DNA from 3 places in the Cellulomonas wangleii genome. Region 2 is predicted to be linked to each of the others. Evidence: predicted binding sites of a transcription regulator. Region 2 holds the regulator's gene; each other region holds the start of a gene.
What was found. The regulator HrcA, encoded in region 2, represses chaperone genes, less so after heat shock. The targets are predictions, from matches to a motif close to TTNGCACTCGNNNNNNNCGAGTGCNAA.
Positions count from the first base shown of each region.

Region 1: KG103_RS00480 (Hsp20/alpha crystallin family protein) is a predicted target of HrcA. The motif match lies at 4,813-4,839, and genes of this name have one in related genera.
Region 3: groL (chaperonin GroEL) is a predicted target of HrcA. The motif match lies at 1,417-1,443, and genes of this name have one in related genera.

Region 1 is NZ_CP074405.1:101,364-108,469, forward strand. Features, by position in the region: gene gcvP (aminomethyl-transferring glycine dehydrogenase) at 1-1,665, shown strand, start outside; gene gcvT (glycine cleavage system aminomethyltransferase GcvT) at 1,713-2,876, shown strand; gene gcvH (glycine cleavage system protein GcvH) at 2,939-3,310, shown strand; gene KG103_RS00470 (helix-turn-helix domain-containing protein) at 3,626-3,862, shown strand; gene KG103_RS00475 ((deoxy)nucleoside triphosphate pyrophosphohydrolase) at 4,256-4,708, shown strand; gene KG103_RS00480 (Hsp20/alpha crystallin family protein) at 4,930-5,364, shown strand; gene KG103_RS00485 (MalY/PatB family protein) at 5,573-6,727, opposite strand; gene metE (5-methyltetrahydropteroyltriglutamate--homocysteine S-methyltransferase) at 6,871-7,106, opposite strand, start outside.
Region 2 is NZ_CP074405.1:2,445,793-2,452,898, forward strand. Features, by position in the region: gene ppdK (pyruvate, phosphate dikinase) at 169-2,886, shown strand; gene KG103_RS11280 (16S rRNA (uracil(1498)-N(3))-methyltransferase) at 2,990-3,748, opposite strand; gene dnaJ (molecular chaperone DnaJ) at 3,745-4,869, opposite strand; gene hrcA (heat-inducible transcriptional repressor HrcA) at 4,957-5,979, opposite strand; gene KG103_RS11295 (DUF3097 domain-containing protein) at 6,182-7,051, shown strand.
Region 3 is NZ_CP074405.1:719,298-726,403, reverse strand. Features, by position in the region: gene groL (chaperonin GroEL) at 1-1,264, opposite strand, end outside; gene KG103_RS03540 (glycoside hydrolase family 15 protein) at 1,495-2,997, shown strand; gene KG103_RS03535 (cold-shock protein) at 3,122-3,325, opposite strand; gene KG103_RS03530 (LytR C-terminal domain-containing protein) at 3,490-4,101, opposite strand; gene KG103_RS03525 (DUF3263 domain-containing protein) at 4,204-4,515, opposite strand; gene KG103_RS03520 (uracil-DNA glycosylase) at 4,615-5,289, shown strand; gene KG103_RS03515 (SGNH/GDSL hydrolase family protein) at 5,391-6,242, shown strand; gene KG103_RS03510 (sensor histidine kinase) at 6,271-7,106, opposite strand, start outside.

The sequences.
Region 1 (7,106 bases), 1.7 Mb from region 2:
TGCGACGAGACCACGACGACGGCCGACGTGCAGGCCGTGCTGGACGCGTTCGTCGTCGCCGGCGTCACCACCGCCCCGGTCGGGGCCGACGGGACGGCGCCCTCCGGTACGTCCGAGGGTGGGCGCGCCGAGCCGCGCGCCGAGCTGCTGCGCAGCACCGACTTCCTCACGCACCCCGTGTTTCACGTGAATCGTTCCGAGACGGCGATGCTGCGCTACCTGCGGCGCCTGTCCGACAAGGACCTGGCGCTCGACCGGACGATGATCCCGCTGGGCTCGTGCACCATGAAGCTCAACGCGACGGCCGAGATGGAGCCCATCTCCTGGCCCGAGCTCGCGGACGTCCACCCCTACGCGCCCGCCGACCAGACCCAGGGGTACGCGGCACTGGTCACCGAGCTGCAGGACTGGCTCGCGGAGATCACCGGCTACGCCGCCGTGAGCGTGCAGCCCAACGCCGGCTCGCAGGGCGAGCTCGCCGGGCTGCTCGCCATCCACGCGTACCACGAGGCCACCCGCGCCGAGGGCGCCGAGCACCGCGACATCTGCCTGATCCCCGCGTCCGCGCACGGCACCAACGCGGCCTCCGCGGCGCTCGCGGGCCTGCGCGTGGTCGTCGTCGCGACGGCCGGGGACGGTGAGGTCGACCTGGCCGACCTGCGCGCCAAGCTCGAGCAGCACGGGCCCCGCGTCGCGGCGATCATGATCACGTACCCCTCCACGCACGGCGTCTACGAGGCTCACGTGCGCGAGGTCTGCGACCTGGTGCACGCCGCGGGCGGGCAGGTCTACATCGACGGCGCCAACCTCAACGCGCTGGTCGGGCTGGCCCGACCGGCCGAGCTCGGGGGCGACGTCTCGCACCTCAACCTGCACAAGACCTTCTGCATCCCGCACGGCGGCGGCGGTCCGGGCGTGGGGCCGGTCGCGGTGGCCGCGCACCTGGCGCCGTACCTGCCCGGCGACCCGACGCCGGGCGCCGGGGTGCGGGGGGAGCGTGCCGCCGGGTCGGTCGTCGCGCCCGTCGCGGCCGCCCCGTGGGGCTCCGCCGGCATCCTGCCGATCTCGTGGGCGTACGTCGCGCTCATGGGCCCCGACGGGCTGCGGCGCGCCACGGAGACCGCCGTGCTCGCGGCGAACTACCTGGCCACGCGCCTGCGGGAGCACTACCCGGTGCTGTACGCCGGCCCCGGCGGGCTCGTCGCGCACGAGTGCATCCTCGACCTGCGCCCGCTCACCAAGGCCACGGGCGTGACCGCCGAGGACGTCGCCAAGCGGCTCATGGACTACGGCTTCCACGCCCCGACGCTGTCGTTCCCCGTGCCCGGCACGCTCATGGTCGAGCCCACCGAGAGCGAGGACCTGACCGAGCTCGACCGGTTCGTCGACGCGATGGTCGCGATCCGCGGCGAGATCGAGGCGGTCGCCGAGGGGCGCTGGCCGCTCGCCGACTCGCCGCTGCGCCAGGCGCCGCACACCGCCGCGTCGGTCGCGGCGGACGTCTGGGAGCACCCGTACGGCCGCGAGCAGGCCGCGTACCCCGTCGCGTCGCTGCGCACCGACAAGTACTGGCCGCCCGTGCGCCGCATCGACGGCGCCCGCGGAGACCGTCACCTCGTGTGCTCGTGCCCGCCCGTCGAGGCGTACGCGGACGACGTCCGATGAGCACGACCGGCCAGTCCCCGCAGCCCTCCACCGCGACCGGAGCCCCGATGACCGAGCAGCACTCGCCCCTGCACGACGAGCACGTGGCCCTCGGGGCCGCCCTCACCGCGTTCGCGGGCTGGCAGATGCCGCTGCGGTACACCTCCGACCTGGCCGAGCACACGGCCGTGCGCACGGCCGCCGGGCTGTTCGACCTGTCCCACATGGGCGAGATCGAGGTCGCGGGCCCGGAGGCCGGCGCGTTCCTCGACCGCGCCCTCGTCGGGAACCTGAGCGGCCTGCGGGTGCTCGGCGCGCGCTACACGATGGTCGTCCAGGAGGACGGCGGGGTGATCGACGACCTGGTCGTCTACCGGACGGGTGAGCACACGTACCTCGTCGTCGCCAACGCCTCCAACCACGACGTGGTGCTCGCCGAGCTGCGCGAGCGGGCCGCCGGGACGGGCCTCGACGTGCGGGTCGAGGACCGCTCCGCCGCGACGGGGCTGGTCGCGGTGCAGGGACCGCACGCGCTGTCCGTCGTGGAGGCGGTGCCCGGTCTCACGCCGGACCCGGACGGCCCCGCGGACGTCACCCCTGCGACCCTGCGCTACTACGCCTGCCTCCCGATGCGGTTCGAGGGGCGCCCCGTGCTCGTGGCCCGCACCGGGTACACCGGGGAGGACGGGTTCGAGTTCTTCGTCGACGCCGCCGGCGCCCCCGCCCTGTGGCGGGCGCTGCTGACCGCCGGGGCCGACCACGGGCTGGTCCCGGCCGGCCTCTCGGCGCGCGACTCCCTGCGGCTCGAGGCCGGCATGCCCCTGTACGGCCACGAGCTGGACCGCACCACCACCCCGCACGACGCCGGCCTGGGTCGCGTCGTCCGGCTCGACAAGGTCGACGCGGACGGTGAGCCCGTGCCGTTCGTCGGCCGCGACGCCCTCGCCGCGCGGGCCCACAGCGCGCCCGCACGCGTCCTCGTCGGGCTGCAGGGGCTGGGTCGACGCGCCGCCCGGCACGGGTACGCCGTGCACGCGTCGACGCAGCCGGACGCACCCGTCGTCGGGACCGTGACCTCCGGGGCGCCGTCGCCCACGCTCGGCCACCCCGTCGCCATGGCGTACGTGACCCCCGAGGTGAGTGCCGAGGGCACCGAGCTCGCGGTCGACGTGCGCGGTCGGCGCGAACCGGTGCGCGTCGTGCCGCTGCCCTTCTACCGTCGTCCTCGGTGACCGCGGCCCGACCTGCCGCCCACCACGCCGTCCCGCCACCGCCCGACCCGACAGGAGCCCCCATGGCCGCCGAGCTGCCCACCACGCTGCAGTACACCGCCGAGCACGAGTGGGTCGACGACTCGTCGCCCGTGACCGTCGGCATCACCTCCGTCGCGGCCGAGGCGCTGGGGGACATCGTCTTCGTCGAGCTGCCCGCGGTCGGCGACACGGTGGAGGCGGGGTCGGTGATCGGGGAGATCGAGTCGACCAAGTCCGTCTCCGAGCTGTTCTCCCCGGTGTCGGGCACGGTGGCCGAGGTCAACCAGGCGGTCGTCGACGACCCCTCGCTGGTCAACGCCGACCCCTACGGCGCCGGGTGGCTGCTGCGCGTCGACATGACGTCCGCGGGTGCGCTGCTGACCGCGGACCAGTACCGCGCGATGAACCCCTGACGGAATGGGGTAGGTGGTGCTACCCAGGACTGCGCCGTCCGGGGGACATCATCGGCGTCCCGCCATGCGTCCGGGTGCTTGCCCGAACGGGTGATGTGACGCACAGTGCTGAACGACGGCCTTCACTCGTGACGTATCAGGGGGTTCCGAGAGTCGTCATGTCAGGTGCAGCTATCGGCACCGCGGGGGGGATCTCACGGTGATTCGAGGAGAACGGCCGATTCCGCGTCATACCCACGACGCATGTCGCTCTCATCCGGTACGCAGCCGACGCGGGTCCGGAGAGTCCGGGCCCGCCGCCCACCGGAGGACATCATGACCATGCTGGACACGAGCGTGACCTTGCACACGACGGCGGCCCACACGCTGACCCGCCGCGAGCGGGTCGTGCTGGCGGAGCTCGCCGAGGACGTCACGCTCGAGGAGATCGCGACGCGGCTGTTCGTCACCCGTAACACCGTCAAGTCCCAGGTGCGCAGCGTCTACCGCAAGATCGGCGCGTCCACGCGTGCCGAGGCCGTCGCGTGGGCCGAGGCCCACGGCATCCGCTGACCCGCACGCCCAGGGCCGGAGGGTCTGCCTCGGCAGCGCTCCGCCCACCGCTCGTCCCGCCCGGGCGGACTTCCCCGGCCGTACGTGACGACCCGCACCCGCCACGCCACACCGTCGTGACGCGGCCGCGGCGGGCGGCGTCACGCCGCCGTGACGGCCTTGCCGGACGGGGGTCCGTCGTCCCGACAGGACGACGCACAGCGGGTGCACGTCCTCCTCACAGGGTTGTGACCTGCGAGGGTGCGCACCCATGACGACGCTGTGACTCGCGGGCCCACGTCGCCATGACGCCTCCGCGACGTCCGGCCGCGGATCGTCCACCGCACCGGTGCGGGCGGACTGCCGTCCGTCCCTCGTGACCCTGCTGTGATGCGCGGCTGGCAGACTCGTGCCATGACTCCTGTGCTGGTCGTGGCGGCAGCCGTCGTCGACGACCTCGACGACCCGCGTCTGCTGCTCGCCGCGCGTCGTGCCACCCCCGCCAGCCTCGCCGGCCGGTGGGAGTTCCCCGGCGGCAAGGTGGAGCCGGGTGAGACGCCCGAGGAGGCCCTGCACCGCGAGCTCCGTGAGGAGCTCGGCGTGCGCGTGGGCCTCGGCGTCGAGCTGCTCGGCCCCGACGGCGGGGTGTGGCGGCTGTCCGACCAGTACGTCATGCGCCTGTGGTTCGCCGAGGTCGTGGAGGGCGAGCCCGAGCCGGTCGTCGAGCACGACCAGCTGCGCTGGCTGCCCACCGGGCAGTGGCTCGACGTGCCGTGGCTGGACGCGGACGTCCCGATCGTCGAAGGGCTGCTCGAGTTCGTCGCCGGGTTCGCCAAGGACGCGCGCTCCGTGGACCGCTCCGCCTGAGCCGCGGACGCCCTGCCCGCTGAACGCGGACTCGCCGTCGTGCGACGGCCGAGCCGGCCGCCGCTCGGCCTGTTCGCCGTGAGCGAAATCGGCCTCCTGAACGGTTGGCACTCTCGACCCCCGAGTGCTAATTCTTGAGGTGTAGCCAGCCGGCGGCCGAGCCCGCCGGGAGCACCGGGGCACCGGGAGGTCCGGTCCCCACGTCGAGGAGGTGATGGGCCGTGGCTACTCGTTTCGACCCGTTCCAGGAGATGGACCGCGTGCTCGCACAGGTGCTGGCGTCCGACCGCGCGTCGGCCACGATGCCGATGGACCTGTACCGCGACGGCGACCACTACGTCCTGAACGTCGACCTGCCGGGCGTCGACCCCGGCACCGTCGACGTGAGCGTGGACGACCGCACCCTGACCATCCGTGCCCAGCGCAGCGCCCGCCCCGAGCACGACGTCCAGTGGCTCGCCAAGGAGCGCCCCGTCGGCCAGTACGCGCGGCAGCTCACGGTGGGCCGCGGCCTGGCGCTCGACCGCATCAACGCCACCTACGCCGACGGCGTGCTGACCCTCACGGTCCCCGTGGCCGAGGAGGCCAAGCCGCGCCGCATCGAGGTCCAGCACGGCACCGGCACGACGCCCATCGAGGCCGGCTCCGCCGACTGACCGGCGCTCCGAGCGCCCGGGTACCAGGGCTGGATCGCTCCGGGAGCGATCCAGCCCTTTCCTGTCGGAGGGTGGTTGAGCACCCCTGGGAGGCCGGCCGTCCGCTGCTGCGGGGGCGACGTCGCGCGGCGCGCGGGATGGGTCAGCGCGGCGCGCGGGATGGGTCAGCGCGGCGCGCGGGATGGGTCAGCGCGGCGCGCGGGATGGGTCAGCGCGGAGCGGCGAGCGTCGTCGTGAGACGGTCGAGGGCCTCCGTCAGGATCCCGGTGGACGTCGCGAGGTTCAGACGGACGTGACCCTCGCCGCCGGGTCCGAACGTCGGCCCCGCGTTCACGGCCAGGCGCCCGCGCTCCAGCAGGAGGCGTGCCGGATCGGCCCCGGTCGACGCGACGGCCGGCACCTCCCGCAGGTCCAGCCAGGCGAAGTACGTCGCGGCCGGGCGGTGCCACCGCGCCTGCGGCAGCCGGTCGGCGAGCGTCGCGGCGACGAGGTCCCCGTTGCTCCGCACGGCGGCGAGCACGTCCGCGAGCCAGGCGTCGCCCCGGCGGTAGGCCGCCTGGTGAGCGATCGACGCGACGTGGCTGACACCGTGGCCGACGATCTCCGGCAGGCGGCGCAGGTCGTCCGCCGCGGGGCCGGGGATCGCCAGCGCCGTCTTGAGGCCCGCCAGGTTGAACGCCTTGGACGCCGAGTGCAGCGCGATCGCGTCCGGGATCACGGTGGTCGTCGGCACGAACGGCTCGTCGCCCACGACCAGCGGGGCGTGGATCTCGTCGGCCACCACGCGCACGCCGTGGCGGGTCGCGAGCTCGCCGACGCCCCGCAGCTCGTCGGCGGAGTGGAGCGTGCCGGTCGGGTTGTGCGGGTGGCACAGCAGGTACGCGCGCGCGTCGCGGAACGCCCGGTCGAGGGCGTCGAGGTCGAGACGACCGGCGGGCGTGAGCGGTGCGTCGACCACGCGCCGGCCGGCGTGCTCGACGAATGCGCGGAACGGCGGGTACACGGGCGGGTTCACGACGACGCCGTCGCCGGGCGCCGTGACCACGGCGAGCACCTCCGCCGCACCGATCATCACGTCCGGCACCATGCGGGTGCGCTCCACGGGGACGTCCCAGCCGTGCTGCCGCGCGGCGAACTCGGCGAACGCCTCGGCGTACGCCACGCCCCGAGGGCTGTTCGGGCCCGGTTCGTAGCCGGTGTCACCTGCCGCCACCGCGGCGGTGGTGGCGTCCACGACCGCGTCGAGCGGGAGGACGTCCATCTCGGCGACGAACGCGGGCAGGACGTCGTCGGGGTAGGTGTGCCACTTCAGCGAGGTGCGCCGCCGCAGGTCGGCGACGGTGACGTCGAACGGTGAACCCATGCCCGCAGGGTAGGGCTGCCGCGGGGTGGCCCGCCCGCCGCGCCGGGCGGGGGAGGGCTGGAGCGCCCTCGCGCGGGCCCCGGAGCGACGGCGAGGCCCCGGTCGCCGGGTGGCGGCCGGGGCCTCGGGTCGTGCCGGGGGCGTCAGAGCGTGGCGCGCACCGTGCGGGTGGCGGCGACCAGGTGCTCGAGGGAGGGGGTGACCTCCTCGTAGCGGCGGGTCTTGAGGCCGCAGTCCGGGTTGACCCAGAGCTGGTCGACGGCGATGGTGCGGACCGCCTCGGTGAGCAGCTCGGTGACCTCCGCCTCCGAGGGGACGCGCGGCGAGTGGATGTCGTAGACACCCGGGCCCACGGCGCGCGGGTACCCGGCCGCGGCGA
Region 2 (7,106 bases):
CTACGCCGCCGGTCACCCGGGCCGAGGGCGCCCGCGGCGCAGGGTGCGCGCGCGCCCCGGCGGTGTGGGCCCTTCGTCCCCGGGCACCGGCGCCCGAGCGGGAGAACACTGGTGGGCAGAGCCGGGCAACGGAGCCCGGTGGTGTTGCGTGGCGACGGAGGAAGCACCATGGCGCGGTACGTCAAGGACTTCAGCGAGGGCGACAAGGACCAGAAGGACCTGCTGGGCGGCAAGGGGGCGAACCTCGCCGAGATGACCCGGCTGGGCCTGCCGGTGCCCCCCGGGTTCACCATCACGACGGAGGCGTGCCGGGCGTACATGCGCACCGGCGAGGTGCCGCCCGAGCTGCGGGTCGAGGTCACCATGGCCGTCCGCCACCTGGAGGACCAGCTGGGCCGACGGCTCGGCGACTTCCACGACCCGCTGCTGGTGTCCGTGCGCTCCGGTGCCAAGTTCTCGATGCCCGGGATGATGGAGACCGTCCTCAACGTCGGACTGAACGACGCCTCGGTGCAGGGCCTGGCCGAGCTCTCCGGCGACGAGCGCTTCGCGTGGGACTCCTACCGCCGGCTCATCCAGATGTTCGGCCGCACGGTGCTCGACATCGACGGCGACCTCTTCTCCGAGGCGCTCGACAAGGCGAAGGCCGCGCGCGGCGTCACCGCCGACGTCGACCTCGACGCGGACGACCTGCGCACGCTGGTCGGCACGTACAAGCAGATCGTGCGCGAGCAGTCGGGCCGCGAGTTCCCGCAGCACCCGCGCGAGCAGCTCGACATGGCGATCGTCGCGGTCTTCGACTCCTGGGGCACCGAGCGCGCCCGGCTGTACCGCCGCAAGGAGCGCATCCCGGACGACCTGGGCACGGCCGTCAACGTCTGCTCGATGGTGTTCGGCAACCTCGGGCCGACCTCCGGCACGGGCGTGGCGTTCACCCGCGACCCCGCGTCGGGCCGCACGGGCGAGTTCGGCGACTACCTCGTCAACGCCCAGGGCGAGGACGTGGTCGCGGGCATCCGCAACACCCTGTCGCTCGCGGACCTCGAGGAGGTCGACCCCGCGGCGCACGCCGAGCTGCTGCAGGCGATGCGCCGGCTCGAGACCCACTACCGCGACCTGTGCGACATCGAGTTCACGATCGAGCGCGGCAAGCTGTGGATGCTGCAGACCCGCGTGGGCAAGCGCACCGCACCCGCGGCGTTCCGCATCGCGTGCCAGCTGGTCGACGAGCACCTCATCACGATGGACGAGGCCCTGTCCCGCGTGACGGGCGCCCAGCTCTCGCAGCTGCAGTTCCCGCAGTTCGCCCCGGTGGACGACGACTCCGACCGCGTGCTGCTGACGCGGGGCATGGCGGCGTCGCCGGGCGCTGCGGTCGGCATGGCCGTGTTCGACCCGGCCACGGCGGCGCAGTGGGCGGCCGACGGCAAGGACGTCATCCTCGTGCGCCGCGAGACCAACCCCGACGACCTCGGCGGCATGATCGCCGCGGTCGGGGTGCTCACGGCGCGCGGCGGCAAGACGTCGCACGCGGCCGTCGTGGCGCGCGGCATGGGCCGCACCTGCGTGGTCGGTGCCGAGGAGCTGGTCATCGACTCCGAGGCCCGCACCATGACGGCGCGCGGGCACACCGTCCACGAGGGCGACGTCATCGCGATCGACGGCACGAGCGGCGACGTCGTCCTGGGCGACGTCCCGGTGGTCCCCTCGCCCGTGCAGCGCTACCTCGAGGACGGTCTGGACGTCGCGCTGGCCGAGGCACCCGACGACGAGACCCGCGAGCTGGTGCGGGCCGTCGACCGGATCCTGCGGCACGCCGACGCGAGCCGCCGGCTGCACGTGCACGCCAACGCCGACACGGCGGAGGACGCCGCACGCGCCCGGCACCTGGGTGCGCAGGGCATCGGCCTGTGCCGCACCGAGCACATGTTCCTCGGCGAGCGCCGTGTGCTCGTCGAGCGGGTCGTGCTCGCGGACGACGACACCGAGCGGCAGGCGGCGCTCGACGCCCTGCTGCCGCTGCAGCGCCAGGACTTCACGGACATCCTCGCCGCCATGGACGGGCTGCCGACGACGATCCGGCTCATCGACCCCCCGCTGCACGAGTTCCTCCCGGACCTCACCGACCTGTCGGTCAAGGTCGCGCTGCAGGCCGAGCGCGGCGAGGTCGACGAGCACGACGTCACGCTGCTCGCCGCGGTGCGCCGCATGCACGAGGCGAACCCGATGCTCGGTCTGCGCGGTGTCCGGCTGGGGCTGGTCATCCCCGGGCTGTTCGACCTGCAGATCCGCGCGGTGGCCGAGGCGGTGGCGGCCCGGCTGGCCGCCGGCGGCGACCCGCACGCCGAGATCATGGTCCCGCTGGTGGGCTCGGTGCAGGAGCTGCGCCTGGTCCGCGAGCGCGCCGTGGCGATCATGGCGGAGGTCAGCGCCGAGCAGGGCGTGACCGTCGACCTGCCGGTCGGGTGCATGATCGAGCTGCCGCGGGCGGCGCTGACCGCGGACCGCATCGCGGCGCAGGCGCAGTTCTTCTCGTTCGGCACCAACGACCTCACGCAGACGACGTGGGGCTTCAGCCGCGACGACGTGGAGGGTGCGTTCTTCGCGCAGTACACCGCGAACGGCGTCCTGTCGGTGTCGCCGTTCGAGACGCTCGACGTCAAGGGCGTCGGACAGCTCGTGCAGATCGCGGTCGAGCGCGGACGTGCGACCCGGCCCGACCTGACCCTGGGCGTGTGCGGCGAGCACGGCGGCGACCCGGAGTCCATCCGGTTCTTCGACGCCGTGGGCCTGGACTACGTGTCCTGCTCGCCGTTCCGGGTGCCGATCGCCCGGCTCGAGGCCGGCCGCGCGGCGATCGAGCACGAGGGCAGCGACTCGCGCTGACACACCGGACCCGTGGGGGCGGCGGCACCTCTCTCCCCGTCGCGCGCCGCCGCCCCCACGTCCCCTCCTGCACGGGACGGCGGACCAGCACCTGCCGGAGCCGTCAGCCCCAGCGGCCGAGCCGGTCCGCGAGCATCGCCAGGGCCACGGGGCCGGCCGTGGACGTCCGCAGCACGTGCGGGCCCAGCCGGCAGGCCACGGCGCCTGCCCCGGTGAGGGCCTCCAGCTCGCGGTCGCTGATGCCGCCCTCGGGGCCGACGACGACCAGCACCTCGCCCCCGGCGGGCGTCGGGACGCCGTGCAGCGGTGTCGTGGCGGACTCGTGGAGGACGACGGCCGTCCCGCCGGCCGCGACGGTCGACGCGACGCGCGCGACGAGCCCGCGGTGGTCGAGGGCCTCCTCGACCACGGGCATGCGGGCGCGCCGGGACTGCTTCGTCGCCGCGCGCGCCGTCCCGACCCAGCGAGCGCGGCTCTTCTGCGCGCGCTCGCCCCGCCAGATCACCACGGAGCGCTCGGCCTGCCAGGGCACGACCCCGTCGACCCCGACCTCGGTGGCCGCCTCGACGGCCATCTCGTCACGATCGCCCTTGGCCAGAGCCTGCACGAGCACCAGCCGCGGGACGGGCTCGGGCTCGACGACGACGTCCTCGACGTCCACGCGCACCCCCTCGGGGCCGGCGGTCCGCACCCGGCCGACGAGCCGGACGCCGGCGCAGTCGACCACGTCGACGCGCTCCCCCGGTCCGCGGCGCTGCACGACGCCGGCGTGCCGGCCCTCCGTGCCGTCCAGGAGGTACTCCCCTCCGGGCCGCACGTCGGCGAGCCGGCCGGGCTCGACGACGAAGACCGGCGCGCTCACCGGCCCGCGAGCTTGTCGCGCAGCTTGGCGAACATCCCGGGGTTGGCCGCGGCGAAGCGTGCCTCGGGGCGCTCCTCGCCGCGCAGCACGGCGAGACGACGCAGCAGCTCGGCCTGCTCGTCGTCGGCGGGGGTGGGCACCTGGACCTCCACGTGCACGTGCAGGTCCCCGCGGCCGCCCACGTGCAGGTGCCCGATCCCCAGCCCGCGCAGCGTGACGACCTCCCCCGGCTGCGTGCCCGGGCGCAGGTCGACCTCCTGCGGCCCGTCGAGGGTCTCCATCGACAGGACCGTGCCGAGCGCGGCCGCGGTCATGGGCACCTGGAGCGTCGCGTGCAGGTCGTCGCCGCGTCGCACGAACGTGTCGTGCTTGCGCTCGCGGACCTCGAGGTACACGTCGCCCGCCGGACCGCCGGCCGGGCCGACCTCACCCTGACCGGTCAGCTTGATGCGCGTGCCGGTGTCGACGCCCGCGGGCACGTCCACCGACAGCGTCCGCCGGGACCGCACGCGGCCCTCGCCGGCGCACTCGGTGCACGGCTCGGGGATGACCGTGCCGAACCCGTGGCAGGCCGCGCAGGGCTGCGTCGTCATGACCTGCCCGAGGAACGAGCGTGCCACCCGCTGCACGGACCCGCGCCCGCCGCAGACCTCGCAGGTGCGCGGCGAGGTGCCGGGCCGGCAGCAGGTGCCACCGCACGTGGGGCACAGCACCGCCGTGTCCACCTGCACCTCGCGGTGGACGCCGAACGCGGTCTCGGCCAGGTCCAGGTCGAGGCGCACCAGGGCGTCCTGCCCGCGCCGGGCACGCGCCACCGGGCCGCGCGGAGCACCGCCCGCGGCGGCGCCGAAGAACGTCTCGAAGATGTCCTGGAACCCGAAGCCGCCGCCCATGCCACCGCCCGGGGACGCGGGGTCGGCGCCCATGTCGTAGGCGCGACGCTTCTCCGGGTTGCCCAGCACGTCGTAGGCGCGCGACACGTCCTTGAACCGCTCCTCGGACGCGGGGTCGGTGCCCGCCACGTCGGGGTGCAGCTCACGGGCGAGCCGGCGGTAGGCCTTCTTGATCTGCTCGGGCGTCGCGTCGCGCGGCAGGCCGAGGATCTCGTAGTAGTCGGTCACGTGGCGTGCTGCTCGCTTCCTGCTCGTGGGTGGCGTGCCCGGCCGCGCGCGCGGCGCGCCCGGCGGCGCGTCCGCGGGGCGTACCGGTCAGCCCGCAAGGATCCGGGTGAGGTACCGGGCGACGGCACGGACCGCCGCCATGGTCTGGGGGTAGTCCATGCGCAGCGGGCCGACGGCCCCGAGCACGGCGACGGACGACCCGTCGCCGCCGTACCCGCTGGTGACGATGCTGGTCTCGGCCAGCCCCTCGTGCTGGGTCTCGCGGCCGATCCGCACCGCGACGCCGCCGGAGTCCTCCGCCATCTCGGACAGCAGGCGCAGCAGCACGACCTGCTCCTCGAGGGCCTCGAGGACGGGTCCGATGGTGTGCGGGAAGTCGGCGTTGGCGCTGCGGGCCAGGTGCGACGCACCCGCGACCACGACCCGCTCCTCCCGCTCCTGCGCGAGGGTCTCGGCCACGACCGCGACGACCGAGCGGGCGAGGTCCTCGCCGCCCGACGTGAACTCGGCGGCGAGAGCCTCGAGAGCGCCGTCCAGCTCGGCGAGGCGCAGGCCCGCGGCGACGACGTTCAACCGCACGCGCAGCCGCGCCACGACGGCCTCGTCGAGGTCGGTGGTGAGCTCCAGGGTGCGCTGCTCGACGCGACCCGTCGTGGTGATGATGACGACGAGCAGGTGACGCTCACCGACAGGGACGAGCTCGACGTGCCGCAGCGCCGAGCGGCGCAGCGACGGGTACTGCACGATCGCCACCTGGTGCGTCAGCTGGGCGATGAGCCGCACCGCACGGTCGATGACGTCGTCGAGGTCCACCGCCTCCTCGAGCAGCGTGCCGATCGCCCGCTTCTCCGCGGCGGACAGGGGACGCACGCCCGACAGGCGGTCGACGAACTCGCGGTAGCCCAGGTCGGTGGGCACGCGACCGGCCGACGTGTGCGGCTGGACGATGAGCCCGGCCTCCTCGAGCGCGGCCATGTCGTTGCGGATGGTGGCCGGCGAGACGCCGAGCGCGTGGCGCTCCGCCAGGGCGCGCGAGCCCACGGGCTCACGGGTCGCGACGTAGTCCTCGACGATGGCGCGCAGCACGTCCAGCCGCCGGTCCTCGCTGATGCTCATGTCGCTCCCTCCTGCCCCCGTGGCCCTCGAGCGCCCCCGCGGCGCCGCACCGCGGCGTCCTGGGTAGCACTCGCCCGTACCGAGTGCCAATTCTACGCGCACGTCCAGGAGGCGGGGTGGCGTCCCCCGCACCGTCCCCGCCACCGTCCCCGCGCGTCCGCCGCGGCGGCGCGCCGGGACCTCCTAGAGTGCCCGCGTGACCGACGACCGCTACGGCTCCGACGTGCTGTCGGGCGACCGCTCCCCGTCCCGTCCCGTCCACCACCGCCCCGCGCGCACGTCCCGCGAGCAGGCCGCCGAGCCCGGTCTGGTCGTCGAGGACGTCGAGACCGGATGGGTCGGCGCCGTCGTCCGCGTCGAGAAGTCCGGGGGCCAGCACGTCGTGGTCCTCGAGGACCGGCGCGGGCGCACGCGGACGTTCCGGCTCGGTCCCGGGTTCTGGGTCGACGGCCAGCCGGTGGTGCTCACGGCGCCGGTGACCTCGCGGGCACCCGCGCGACCCACCCGCACCGCGTCGGGGTCGGTGGCCGTGCCGGACGCGCGGGCCCGCGTGGCGCGCGGATCGCGCATCTGGGTCGAGGGCAAGCACGACGCGGAGCTGGTCGAGAAGGTCTGGGGCGACGACCTGCGCGTCGAAGGCGTCGTCGTCGAGCTGCTCGACGGTGTCGACCACCTCGCGGACGCCCTGCGGGACTTCCGCCCGAGCGCGGACCGGCGCGTCGGCGTGCTCGTCGACCACCTCGTCCCCGGCTCCAAGGAGAGCCGCATCGCGGCCGACGCCCTGCGTGCCGCGCCCGCCGGGACCGTCCTGGTGCTCGGGCACCCGTACGTCGACGTGTGGCAGGCCGTGCGCCCCGAGCGCGTCGGGCTCGACGCGTGGCCGACCATCGAGCGCGGCACGGAGTGGAAGCGCGGCATCCTGCGCGAGCTGGGGTGGCCGGCGGACGACCAGGCGGACGTGGCGCGGGCCTGGCAGCGCATCCTGCGCTCGGTGCGCTCGTACGCGGACCTCGAGCCGAGCCTGCTGGGCCGCGTCGAGGAGCTCATCGACTTCGTCACCGCCTGACGCCGACGACGCGGGGGCCCCGTCCGCCCGGCGGACGGGGTCCCCGCGTCTTGCG
Region 3 (7,106 bases), 1.7 Mb from region 2:
TGCCGGCCTGGATGAGCGCCACGCCACCACCGGCGACGATGCCCTCCTCGACGGCCGCCTTGGCGTTGCGCACGGCGTCCTCGATGCGGTGCTTGCGCTCCTTGAGCTCGACCTCGGTGGCCGCGCCCGCCTTGATGACGGCCACGCCGCCGGCGAGCTTGGCGAGGCGCTCCTGCAGCTTCTCGCGGTCGTAGTCCGAGTCCGAGTTCTCGATCTCGGCGCGGATCTGGTTGACCCGACCGGCGATCTGGGTCGCGTCGCCGCCACCCTCGACGATCGTGGTCTCGTCCTTGGTCACGACGACCTTGCGCGCGGTGCCGAGCACCTCGAGGCCGACCTGGTCCAGCTTGAGGCCGACGGTCTCGGAGACGACCTGGCCACCGGTGAGGACGGCCATGTCCTGCAGCATCGCCTTGCGGCGGTCGCCGAAGCCCGGCGCCTTGACGGCGATGGACTTGAAGATCCCGCGGATGCGGTTGACGACGAGCGTCGCCAGCGCCTCGGACTCGACGTCCTCGGCCACGATGAGCAGCGGCTTGCCGGCCTGGATGACCTTCTCCAGCAGCGGCAGCAGGTCCTTGACGTTCGAGACCTTGGACTCGACGAGCAGGACGTACGCGTCCTCGAGGACCGCCTCCTGGCGCTCCGGGTCGGTCACGAAGTACGCCGACAGGAAGCCCTTGTCGAAGCGCATGCCCTCCGTGAGCTCGAGCTCCAGGCCGAGGGCGTTCGACTCCTCGACGGTGATGACGCCCTCCTTGCCCACCTTGTCGAGGGCCTCGGCGATGAGCTCGCCGATCGCGGGGTCACCGGCGGAGATGGCGGCCGTGGCGGCGATCTCCTCCTTGGTCTCGATCTCCTTGGCCTGCAGCAGCAGCTGCGCCGTGACGGCCTCGACGGCCTTCTCGATGCCCTTCTTCAGGGCGATCGGGTTGGCACCGGCGGCGACGTTGCGCAGACCCTCGCGCACCAGCGCCTGGGCCAGGACGGTCGCGGTCGTCGTGCCGTCACCGGCGACGTCGTCCGTCTTCTTCGCGACCTCCTTGACGAGCTCGGCGCCGATCTTCTCGAACGGCTCCTCGAGCTCGATCTCCTTGGCGATGGAGACGCCGTCGTTGGTGATCGTCGGCGCGCCCCACTTCTTGTCGAGCACGACGTTGCGGCCCTTCGGGCCCAGGGTGACCTTGACGGTGTCGGCGAGCACGTTGAGCCCGCGCTCCATGCTCCGCCGGGCCTCCTCGTCGAAGGCGATGATCTTGGCCATGGGGCTGTGATCCTTCTTCCGGTTCGTGGGTGGCCGGTCGGTGCCCGCGACGGACGGACCGTCACGGGCGCTCACGTCACGCCCACGACGACCCTCACCTGACGGCCGGGTGTGATTCTGTCACTCTCACCTGGAGAGTGCTAACTCCATGGTTAGCACTCGCCCCCTCCGAGTGCAAGCAGCTGGTGGGACCTGGACATCCGCCCGGGGCGAAGCCCTAGTGTTCAGTCGTGCCCGACGCCGCCGTCGTGAGCCGCGCCCGGCGCCTGCGCGCCTGCGCGGTGCTCGTGCTGGTCGGCGCGCTGCTCGCCGCCGCGGGTACCGGCGCGCCGTCAGCCGCGCGACCGCCGGTGGACGCGACCGGCCTGGACACCACCGGATCGGGTGCCGTGGGTGGGGTCGGCGCCGGGGTGGGCGGCACCGCGGTCGACGTGACCGCCACGGACCACGCCCGGATCGCGCTCTACCAGCAGGCCGTCTCGGTGCTGCCGGACGGCGCCCGGGCGGAGGTCCCCGCCGACGCCCTCGCCGTCTTCCTGCCCGGCACCCGCGTGCCGGACCCGGCGGCCGCCGTCCTGGCGGGTGCCCTCGGCGCGACGCCCACCACCGCCGCAGCCCTGGGCCCGCGCGCGGCCACGCAGGCGGCGGGCGCCCAGCGCACCTGGGTGGCGGCGGGCGAGGTCCCCGGTGCGGGGGGCCCGTACGAGGAGCTGGCCCGCGCGGCGCTGCTGGACCTGCACTCGCTGACCGTGGCCGAGGGCGTCGTCGTGGCCGGCTGGTCGGAGAAGTGGCGGTACGTGTGGCCGCGCGACTCGTCGTTCGTGGCGGTGGCCCTGGCCCGCACCGGGCACCTCGAGGACGCACTGGCCGTCCTCGACTTCCTGGCGCGCGTGCAGGAGGCGGACGGGTCGTTCGAGGCGCGCTACCTGCCCGACGGGTCGGGCCCGCCCGACGACCGCGGCCTGCAGACCGACGGCACCGGCTGGGCGATGTGGGCGGCCGGGCTCGTGCTGGCCGAGGCGCCGGCCGACCGGCGCACCGCCACGGCCGAGCGGCTCGCCCCGCTGGTGGAGCGCTCGGCCGGGCGCGCGCTCGCCCTCGTGGCCGACGGGCTGCCGCCGGCGTCACCGGACTACTGGGAGGTCCCCGAGGTCGAGGTCACGCTCGGGACCGCCGCACCCCTGGTCGCGGGCCTCGAGCAGGCGGCGGTGGTCCTCGAGGCCGCCGGCCGCCCGGGTCCGGCCGCCGAGGCCGCCGCGGCGGCCGAGGGCGCGCGGCGGGCGGTGGTCGACGCGTTCGGGGCGACCGGGTACGGCCGCTACGCCACGCGGGGCGTGCCCGACGCCGCGAGCGCTTTCGTCCTCACGCCCTTCTGGTCGACCGCCCCGCACGACGCCGCGGCGGCCTGGCGTGCCTCGGTCACGTCGATGCTGCGCCCCGCGCGCGGCCTCGCACCGGGCGGGGGCTGGCGGCGCGACGGGGTGTCCTGGACGCCGCAGACCACGCTGTACGCGTGGGTGGCGGCCGAGCAGGGCGACGTCGCGGGGGCCCTGCGGTGGCTCGACGTCGTGGACCGCCACCGCACCTCGTCGGGCGCCATCCCGGAGAAGGTGCTCGCCGACGGCAGCCCGGCCGCGGTCGCGCCGCTGGGGTGGAGCGCCGCGTGCGTCCTGCTGGCGATCGACGCGCTGGAGCGCGCGACCCCCGAACGCGGGTCGCGCGGCCTGACCTGACGTCGGCGAGCGACCCGACGTCGTCGCGTGACCCGACGTCGTCGCGTGACCTGACGTCGTCACGTGACGACGTCAGGTCACGCCGGCGGCGCCGACCGCACGGGTCGGCGGCACCCGCCGCGGGTCAGGCCGGGCGCACCTGCTCGGCCTGCGGGCCCTTGGTGCCCTGACCGACCTCGAAGTCGACGGCCTGACCCTCCTCGAGCGTCCGGTACCCGTCGACCTGGATCGCGCTGTAGTGGACGAAGAGGTCCTGGCCACCGCCCTCCGGGGTGATGAACCCGAACCCCTTCTCCGCGTTGAACCACTTGACCGTGCCCTGGGCCATGCCGCGCTCCTCGACGTCCTGGTGACCGGGACGCTCCGCTGGCGCCCGGTTGCGAGGGAGCCTAGCCGCGCGGGCGGGCGCTCGAAAGGGTCTGTGCAGGTGGGACACGCAGCGGGCCGACCGACCCCCGAACGGCTCGGACGGGTCGGCGAGGACCCGGTGGCTCAGGCGTCCGGGTCGGTGACGAGCAGGACGACGATGCCACCGTCGGCCCGGTCGGGCGCGACCTCGACGGTCGGGACGCCGGTGGTGGCCGCGACGAGATCGGCCGTCGGGCGCAGGTCCTCCGACGCGACGTAGACGGTGGACTCGGCAGGCAGGGCGGTGGTCGCGTTGTCGGGCGTCACGTCGGTGAAGCCTGCCGCGGTGAGCTCGTCCGCCACCCGGCCCGCCAGGCCGGACACACGCGCACCGTTGAGCACCGCCACGGGCGTCGTCAGCACGGGCTCGGGAGCGGGCGTGGTCGCCTCCGGCACGGGGGCCTCGGCCTCACCCTCGGGCGCCTCGGTACCGTCGCCCTCACCCCCGGTCGCGTCCTCCTCGGCGGGGACCTCCGGCTGCTCCTGCGAGGTGCCGCCGCCGGACTGCGGCAGGTCACCGGTGCGGGAGAGGTACTCGACCGCGCCGTACGCCAGCACCGGCACGACCAGCAGCACCACGAGGAAGGGCCACCACCGGCTCCACGCGGACCGGGGCGCACGGTGGACGCCGGTCGGCGCGTCGGGCGAGATCGCGTCGAACTCGTCCTCGGGGTAGGGGTAGTCCGCCTTGCTCACGGCCGCAAGGCTAACGGCTCGTCAGGGGCCACCGGACGCGCCCCGCCGCCGAGGGCGCCGGAGGCCGCGCGGTACCGGGACGTTCCGGGCACGCCGGGCGACTCAGGCCTCGGTGCCCAGGCGGCGGGCGGTGCGTGCCCGCTGGCGGGACGAGCGCATGCGACGCAGCCGCTTGACGAGCATCGGGTCGTGCGCGAGGGCGGCGGGGTCGTCGATCAGCGCGTTGAGCAGCTGGTAGTACCGGGTGGCCGACATGTCGAAGAGCTCGCGGACCGCCTGCTCCTTGGCGCCGGCGTACTTCCACCACTGCCGCTCGAACGCCAGGACCTGCCGGTCCCGCTCGCTGAGCCCGTCCGTGCCGCGCTCGTCGGCGCGCAGGTCGTCCGCGACCGCGTGGGTGGCCGTGCCGTCCATGGCTCCTCCTCGTCGCGCAGTGCCGTCGGTGCTCCGCCCGGCATCGTACGCGGCGAACCACACGGGTGTCATTCGACCGCGCGGGTAGCGTGCCACCCCGTGGAGGCACCTCTGGACGACCTCGTCGCGCCCGACTGGGCGCGCGCCCTGGCCCCGGTCGAGCCCGCGCTGCGCGCCGCCGGACGGTTCCTGCGCGCGGAGGTCGCCGCCGGGCGCGGCTACCTGCCCGCGGGGGACGACGTGCTGCGCGCGTTCCGCCGCCCGCTGGCCGACGTGCGCGTGCTGGTCGTCGGGCAGGACCCCTACCCCACCCCCGGGCACCCGATGGGCCTGTCGTTCTCGGTGCAGCCGGACGTCCGCCCGCTGCCGCGCTCGTTGCAGAACGTCTTCCGCGAGCTCGTGGCGGACGTCGGCGTGCCGCAGCCCACCAGCGGCGACCTGTCCCCCTGGGCGGACCGCGGCGTCATGCTCCTCAACCGCGTCCTCACCGTGCGGCCGGGTGCCCCCGCGTCGCACCGCGGCAAGGGCTGGGAGCAGGTCACCGACCGCGCGGTGGCGGCGCTGGTCGAGCGGGGCGGCCCGCTGGTGGCGGTGCTGTGGGGCCGTGACGCGCAGCAGCTGCGGCCGGCGCTCGGTGACGTCCCGGTCGTCGCCGGCCCCCACCCGAGCCCGCTGTCGGCGTCCCGCGGGTTCTTCGGGTCACGCCCGTTCTCCGCGGTCGACGCGCTGCTGCGCGAGCAGGGGGCGGACCCCGTGGACTGGCGACTGCCGTGAGCGGCGCCCCGACCGCTGCCGTCGGCGGCCGACCCGGGCCCGCCGCACCGCCCGTGCCGGATCCGCCCACCGCGACGCCCGGTACGTCGCATGATGGGGGGATGACGTCCTCGCCCGACGCGTCCCGTCCCACCCCGACGCCCGACCCCGCGGCCCCGCCCGCAGGCGCACCGCGCTGGACGCGCTACGTCGCCTGCGGCGACTCCTTCACCGAGGGTCTGTGGGACGCCCCCGCGGGCCCCGACGCACCGCTGCGCGGCTGGGCCGACCTGCTGGCCTCGCACCTGTCGCGGCGCCGCACCGCCGCCGGGCTCGCGCCGCTCGAGTACGCGAACCTGGCCGTCCGCGGCCGCCTCATGCGCCCGATCCTCACCGAGCAGGTGCCCGCGGCCCTCGCGATGGAGCCGGACCTGGTGAGCATCGTCGGGGGCGGCAACGACATCCTGCGCCCGGCCGTGGACGTGGACGGGGTGGCCGCGGACCTGGAGCGCACCGTCGCGGCCGTGCGCGCCCGGGGCGTCGACGTGCTGCTGAGCACGGGGTTCGACGCCCGCGAGAGCCCTCTGGTCCGCGCCACCCGGATGCGGGCCGGCGTGTTCAACGCGCACGTCTGGTCCATCGCGCGGCGCCAGGGCGCGTACGTCGTCGACCCCTGGGGGATGCGCAGCCTGCTGGACTGGCGCCTGTGGTCCGAGGACCGGATCCACCTCACCACCGACGGGCACGCCCGCGTGTCGCAGGCGGCTCTGGTCGCGCTCGGGCTGCCGCCCGACCGTGAGGACTGGGACGACCCGCTCGCGCCGCTGCCCCCCGTCCCGCGCATGGTGCAGGCCCGTGCCGACGCCCGCTGGCTGCGCGAGTACGCGTACCCGTGGGCGACGCGACGGTTGCGCCGCACGTCGTCGGGCAACCTGCGGGTGCCCAAGAGGCCCGACCTGGCCCCCGTGGAGTGAGTCCCGAGGGGCTCCGGTGCGGCCGGCCTCAGCCGCCGTCGGGGGGCAGGAGGCCCAGCGGCAGGGTGGCCTCGACCACCGCCCCCGTCGGTTCGCGGCGCGACACCGCCAGCCGCCCGCCCGCCAGCCGCAGCCGCTGGTCCAGGCGCGACGTCCCGGAGACCGGGTCGCACACCGCGGGCGGCTCGAACGGGGCGCCGTCGTTCTCCACCCGCACGAGCAGCTCGTGGTCCACGACGTCGAGCTGCACCTCCACCGCGGACGGCGGACCGTTCTTCAGCGCGTTGGTCACGGCCTCCTCCACCACCCGCACCGCGAGCAGCCGCTCCGCGACCGTGAGCCCGACGAGCGAGGGGTCGTCGACCTCCCGCAGCCCGACCCCGACCTCCAGGCGGGTCGCGATGGTCGCCGGCAGGCGGCTGAGCAGCGCGCGCACCGCCGGCGCGACCCCCATCTCCAGCCGCTCCGGGTACAGCAGACGGCTGACGCGCCGCACGTCGCGCTCCCGGGACTCGGCCAGCTCGGCCCGCGCCCACGCGATCTCGTCCGCGACCGACGGCGCGCTCTGCGCGGCGGCGTCCTGGGCGGCCGCCAACCGGGCGTCGACGAGCAGCAGCCGCTGCTGCACCGTGCCGTGCAGCCCTTCGGCGACCTGGCGACGGACCCGGATCTCCTCGGTCTCCAGCGCACGCACCGCGAGCTCCACGCTCATCGCCTCCCGCTCGGCGGCCCGCGCCGATGCCCGGGCCCGGCGGCCCGCCACCATCACCCACACGCCGGCGGACCCGGCGATCACCGCGATGACGGCACCCGTGACCAGCTCGGCGCTCAGGGACCGCACGCCGTCGGACGGGTGCACGCCGA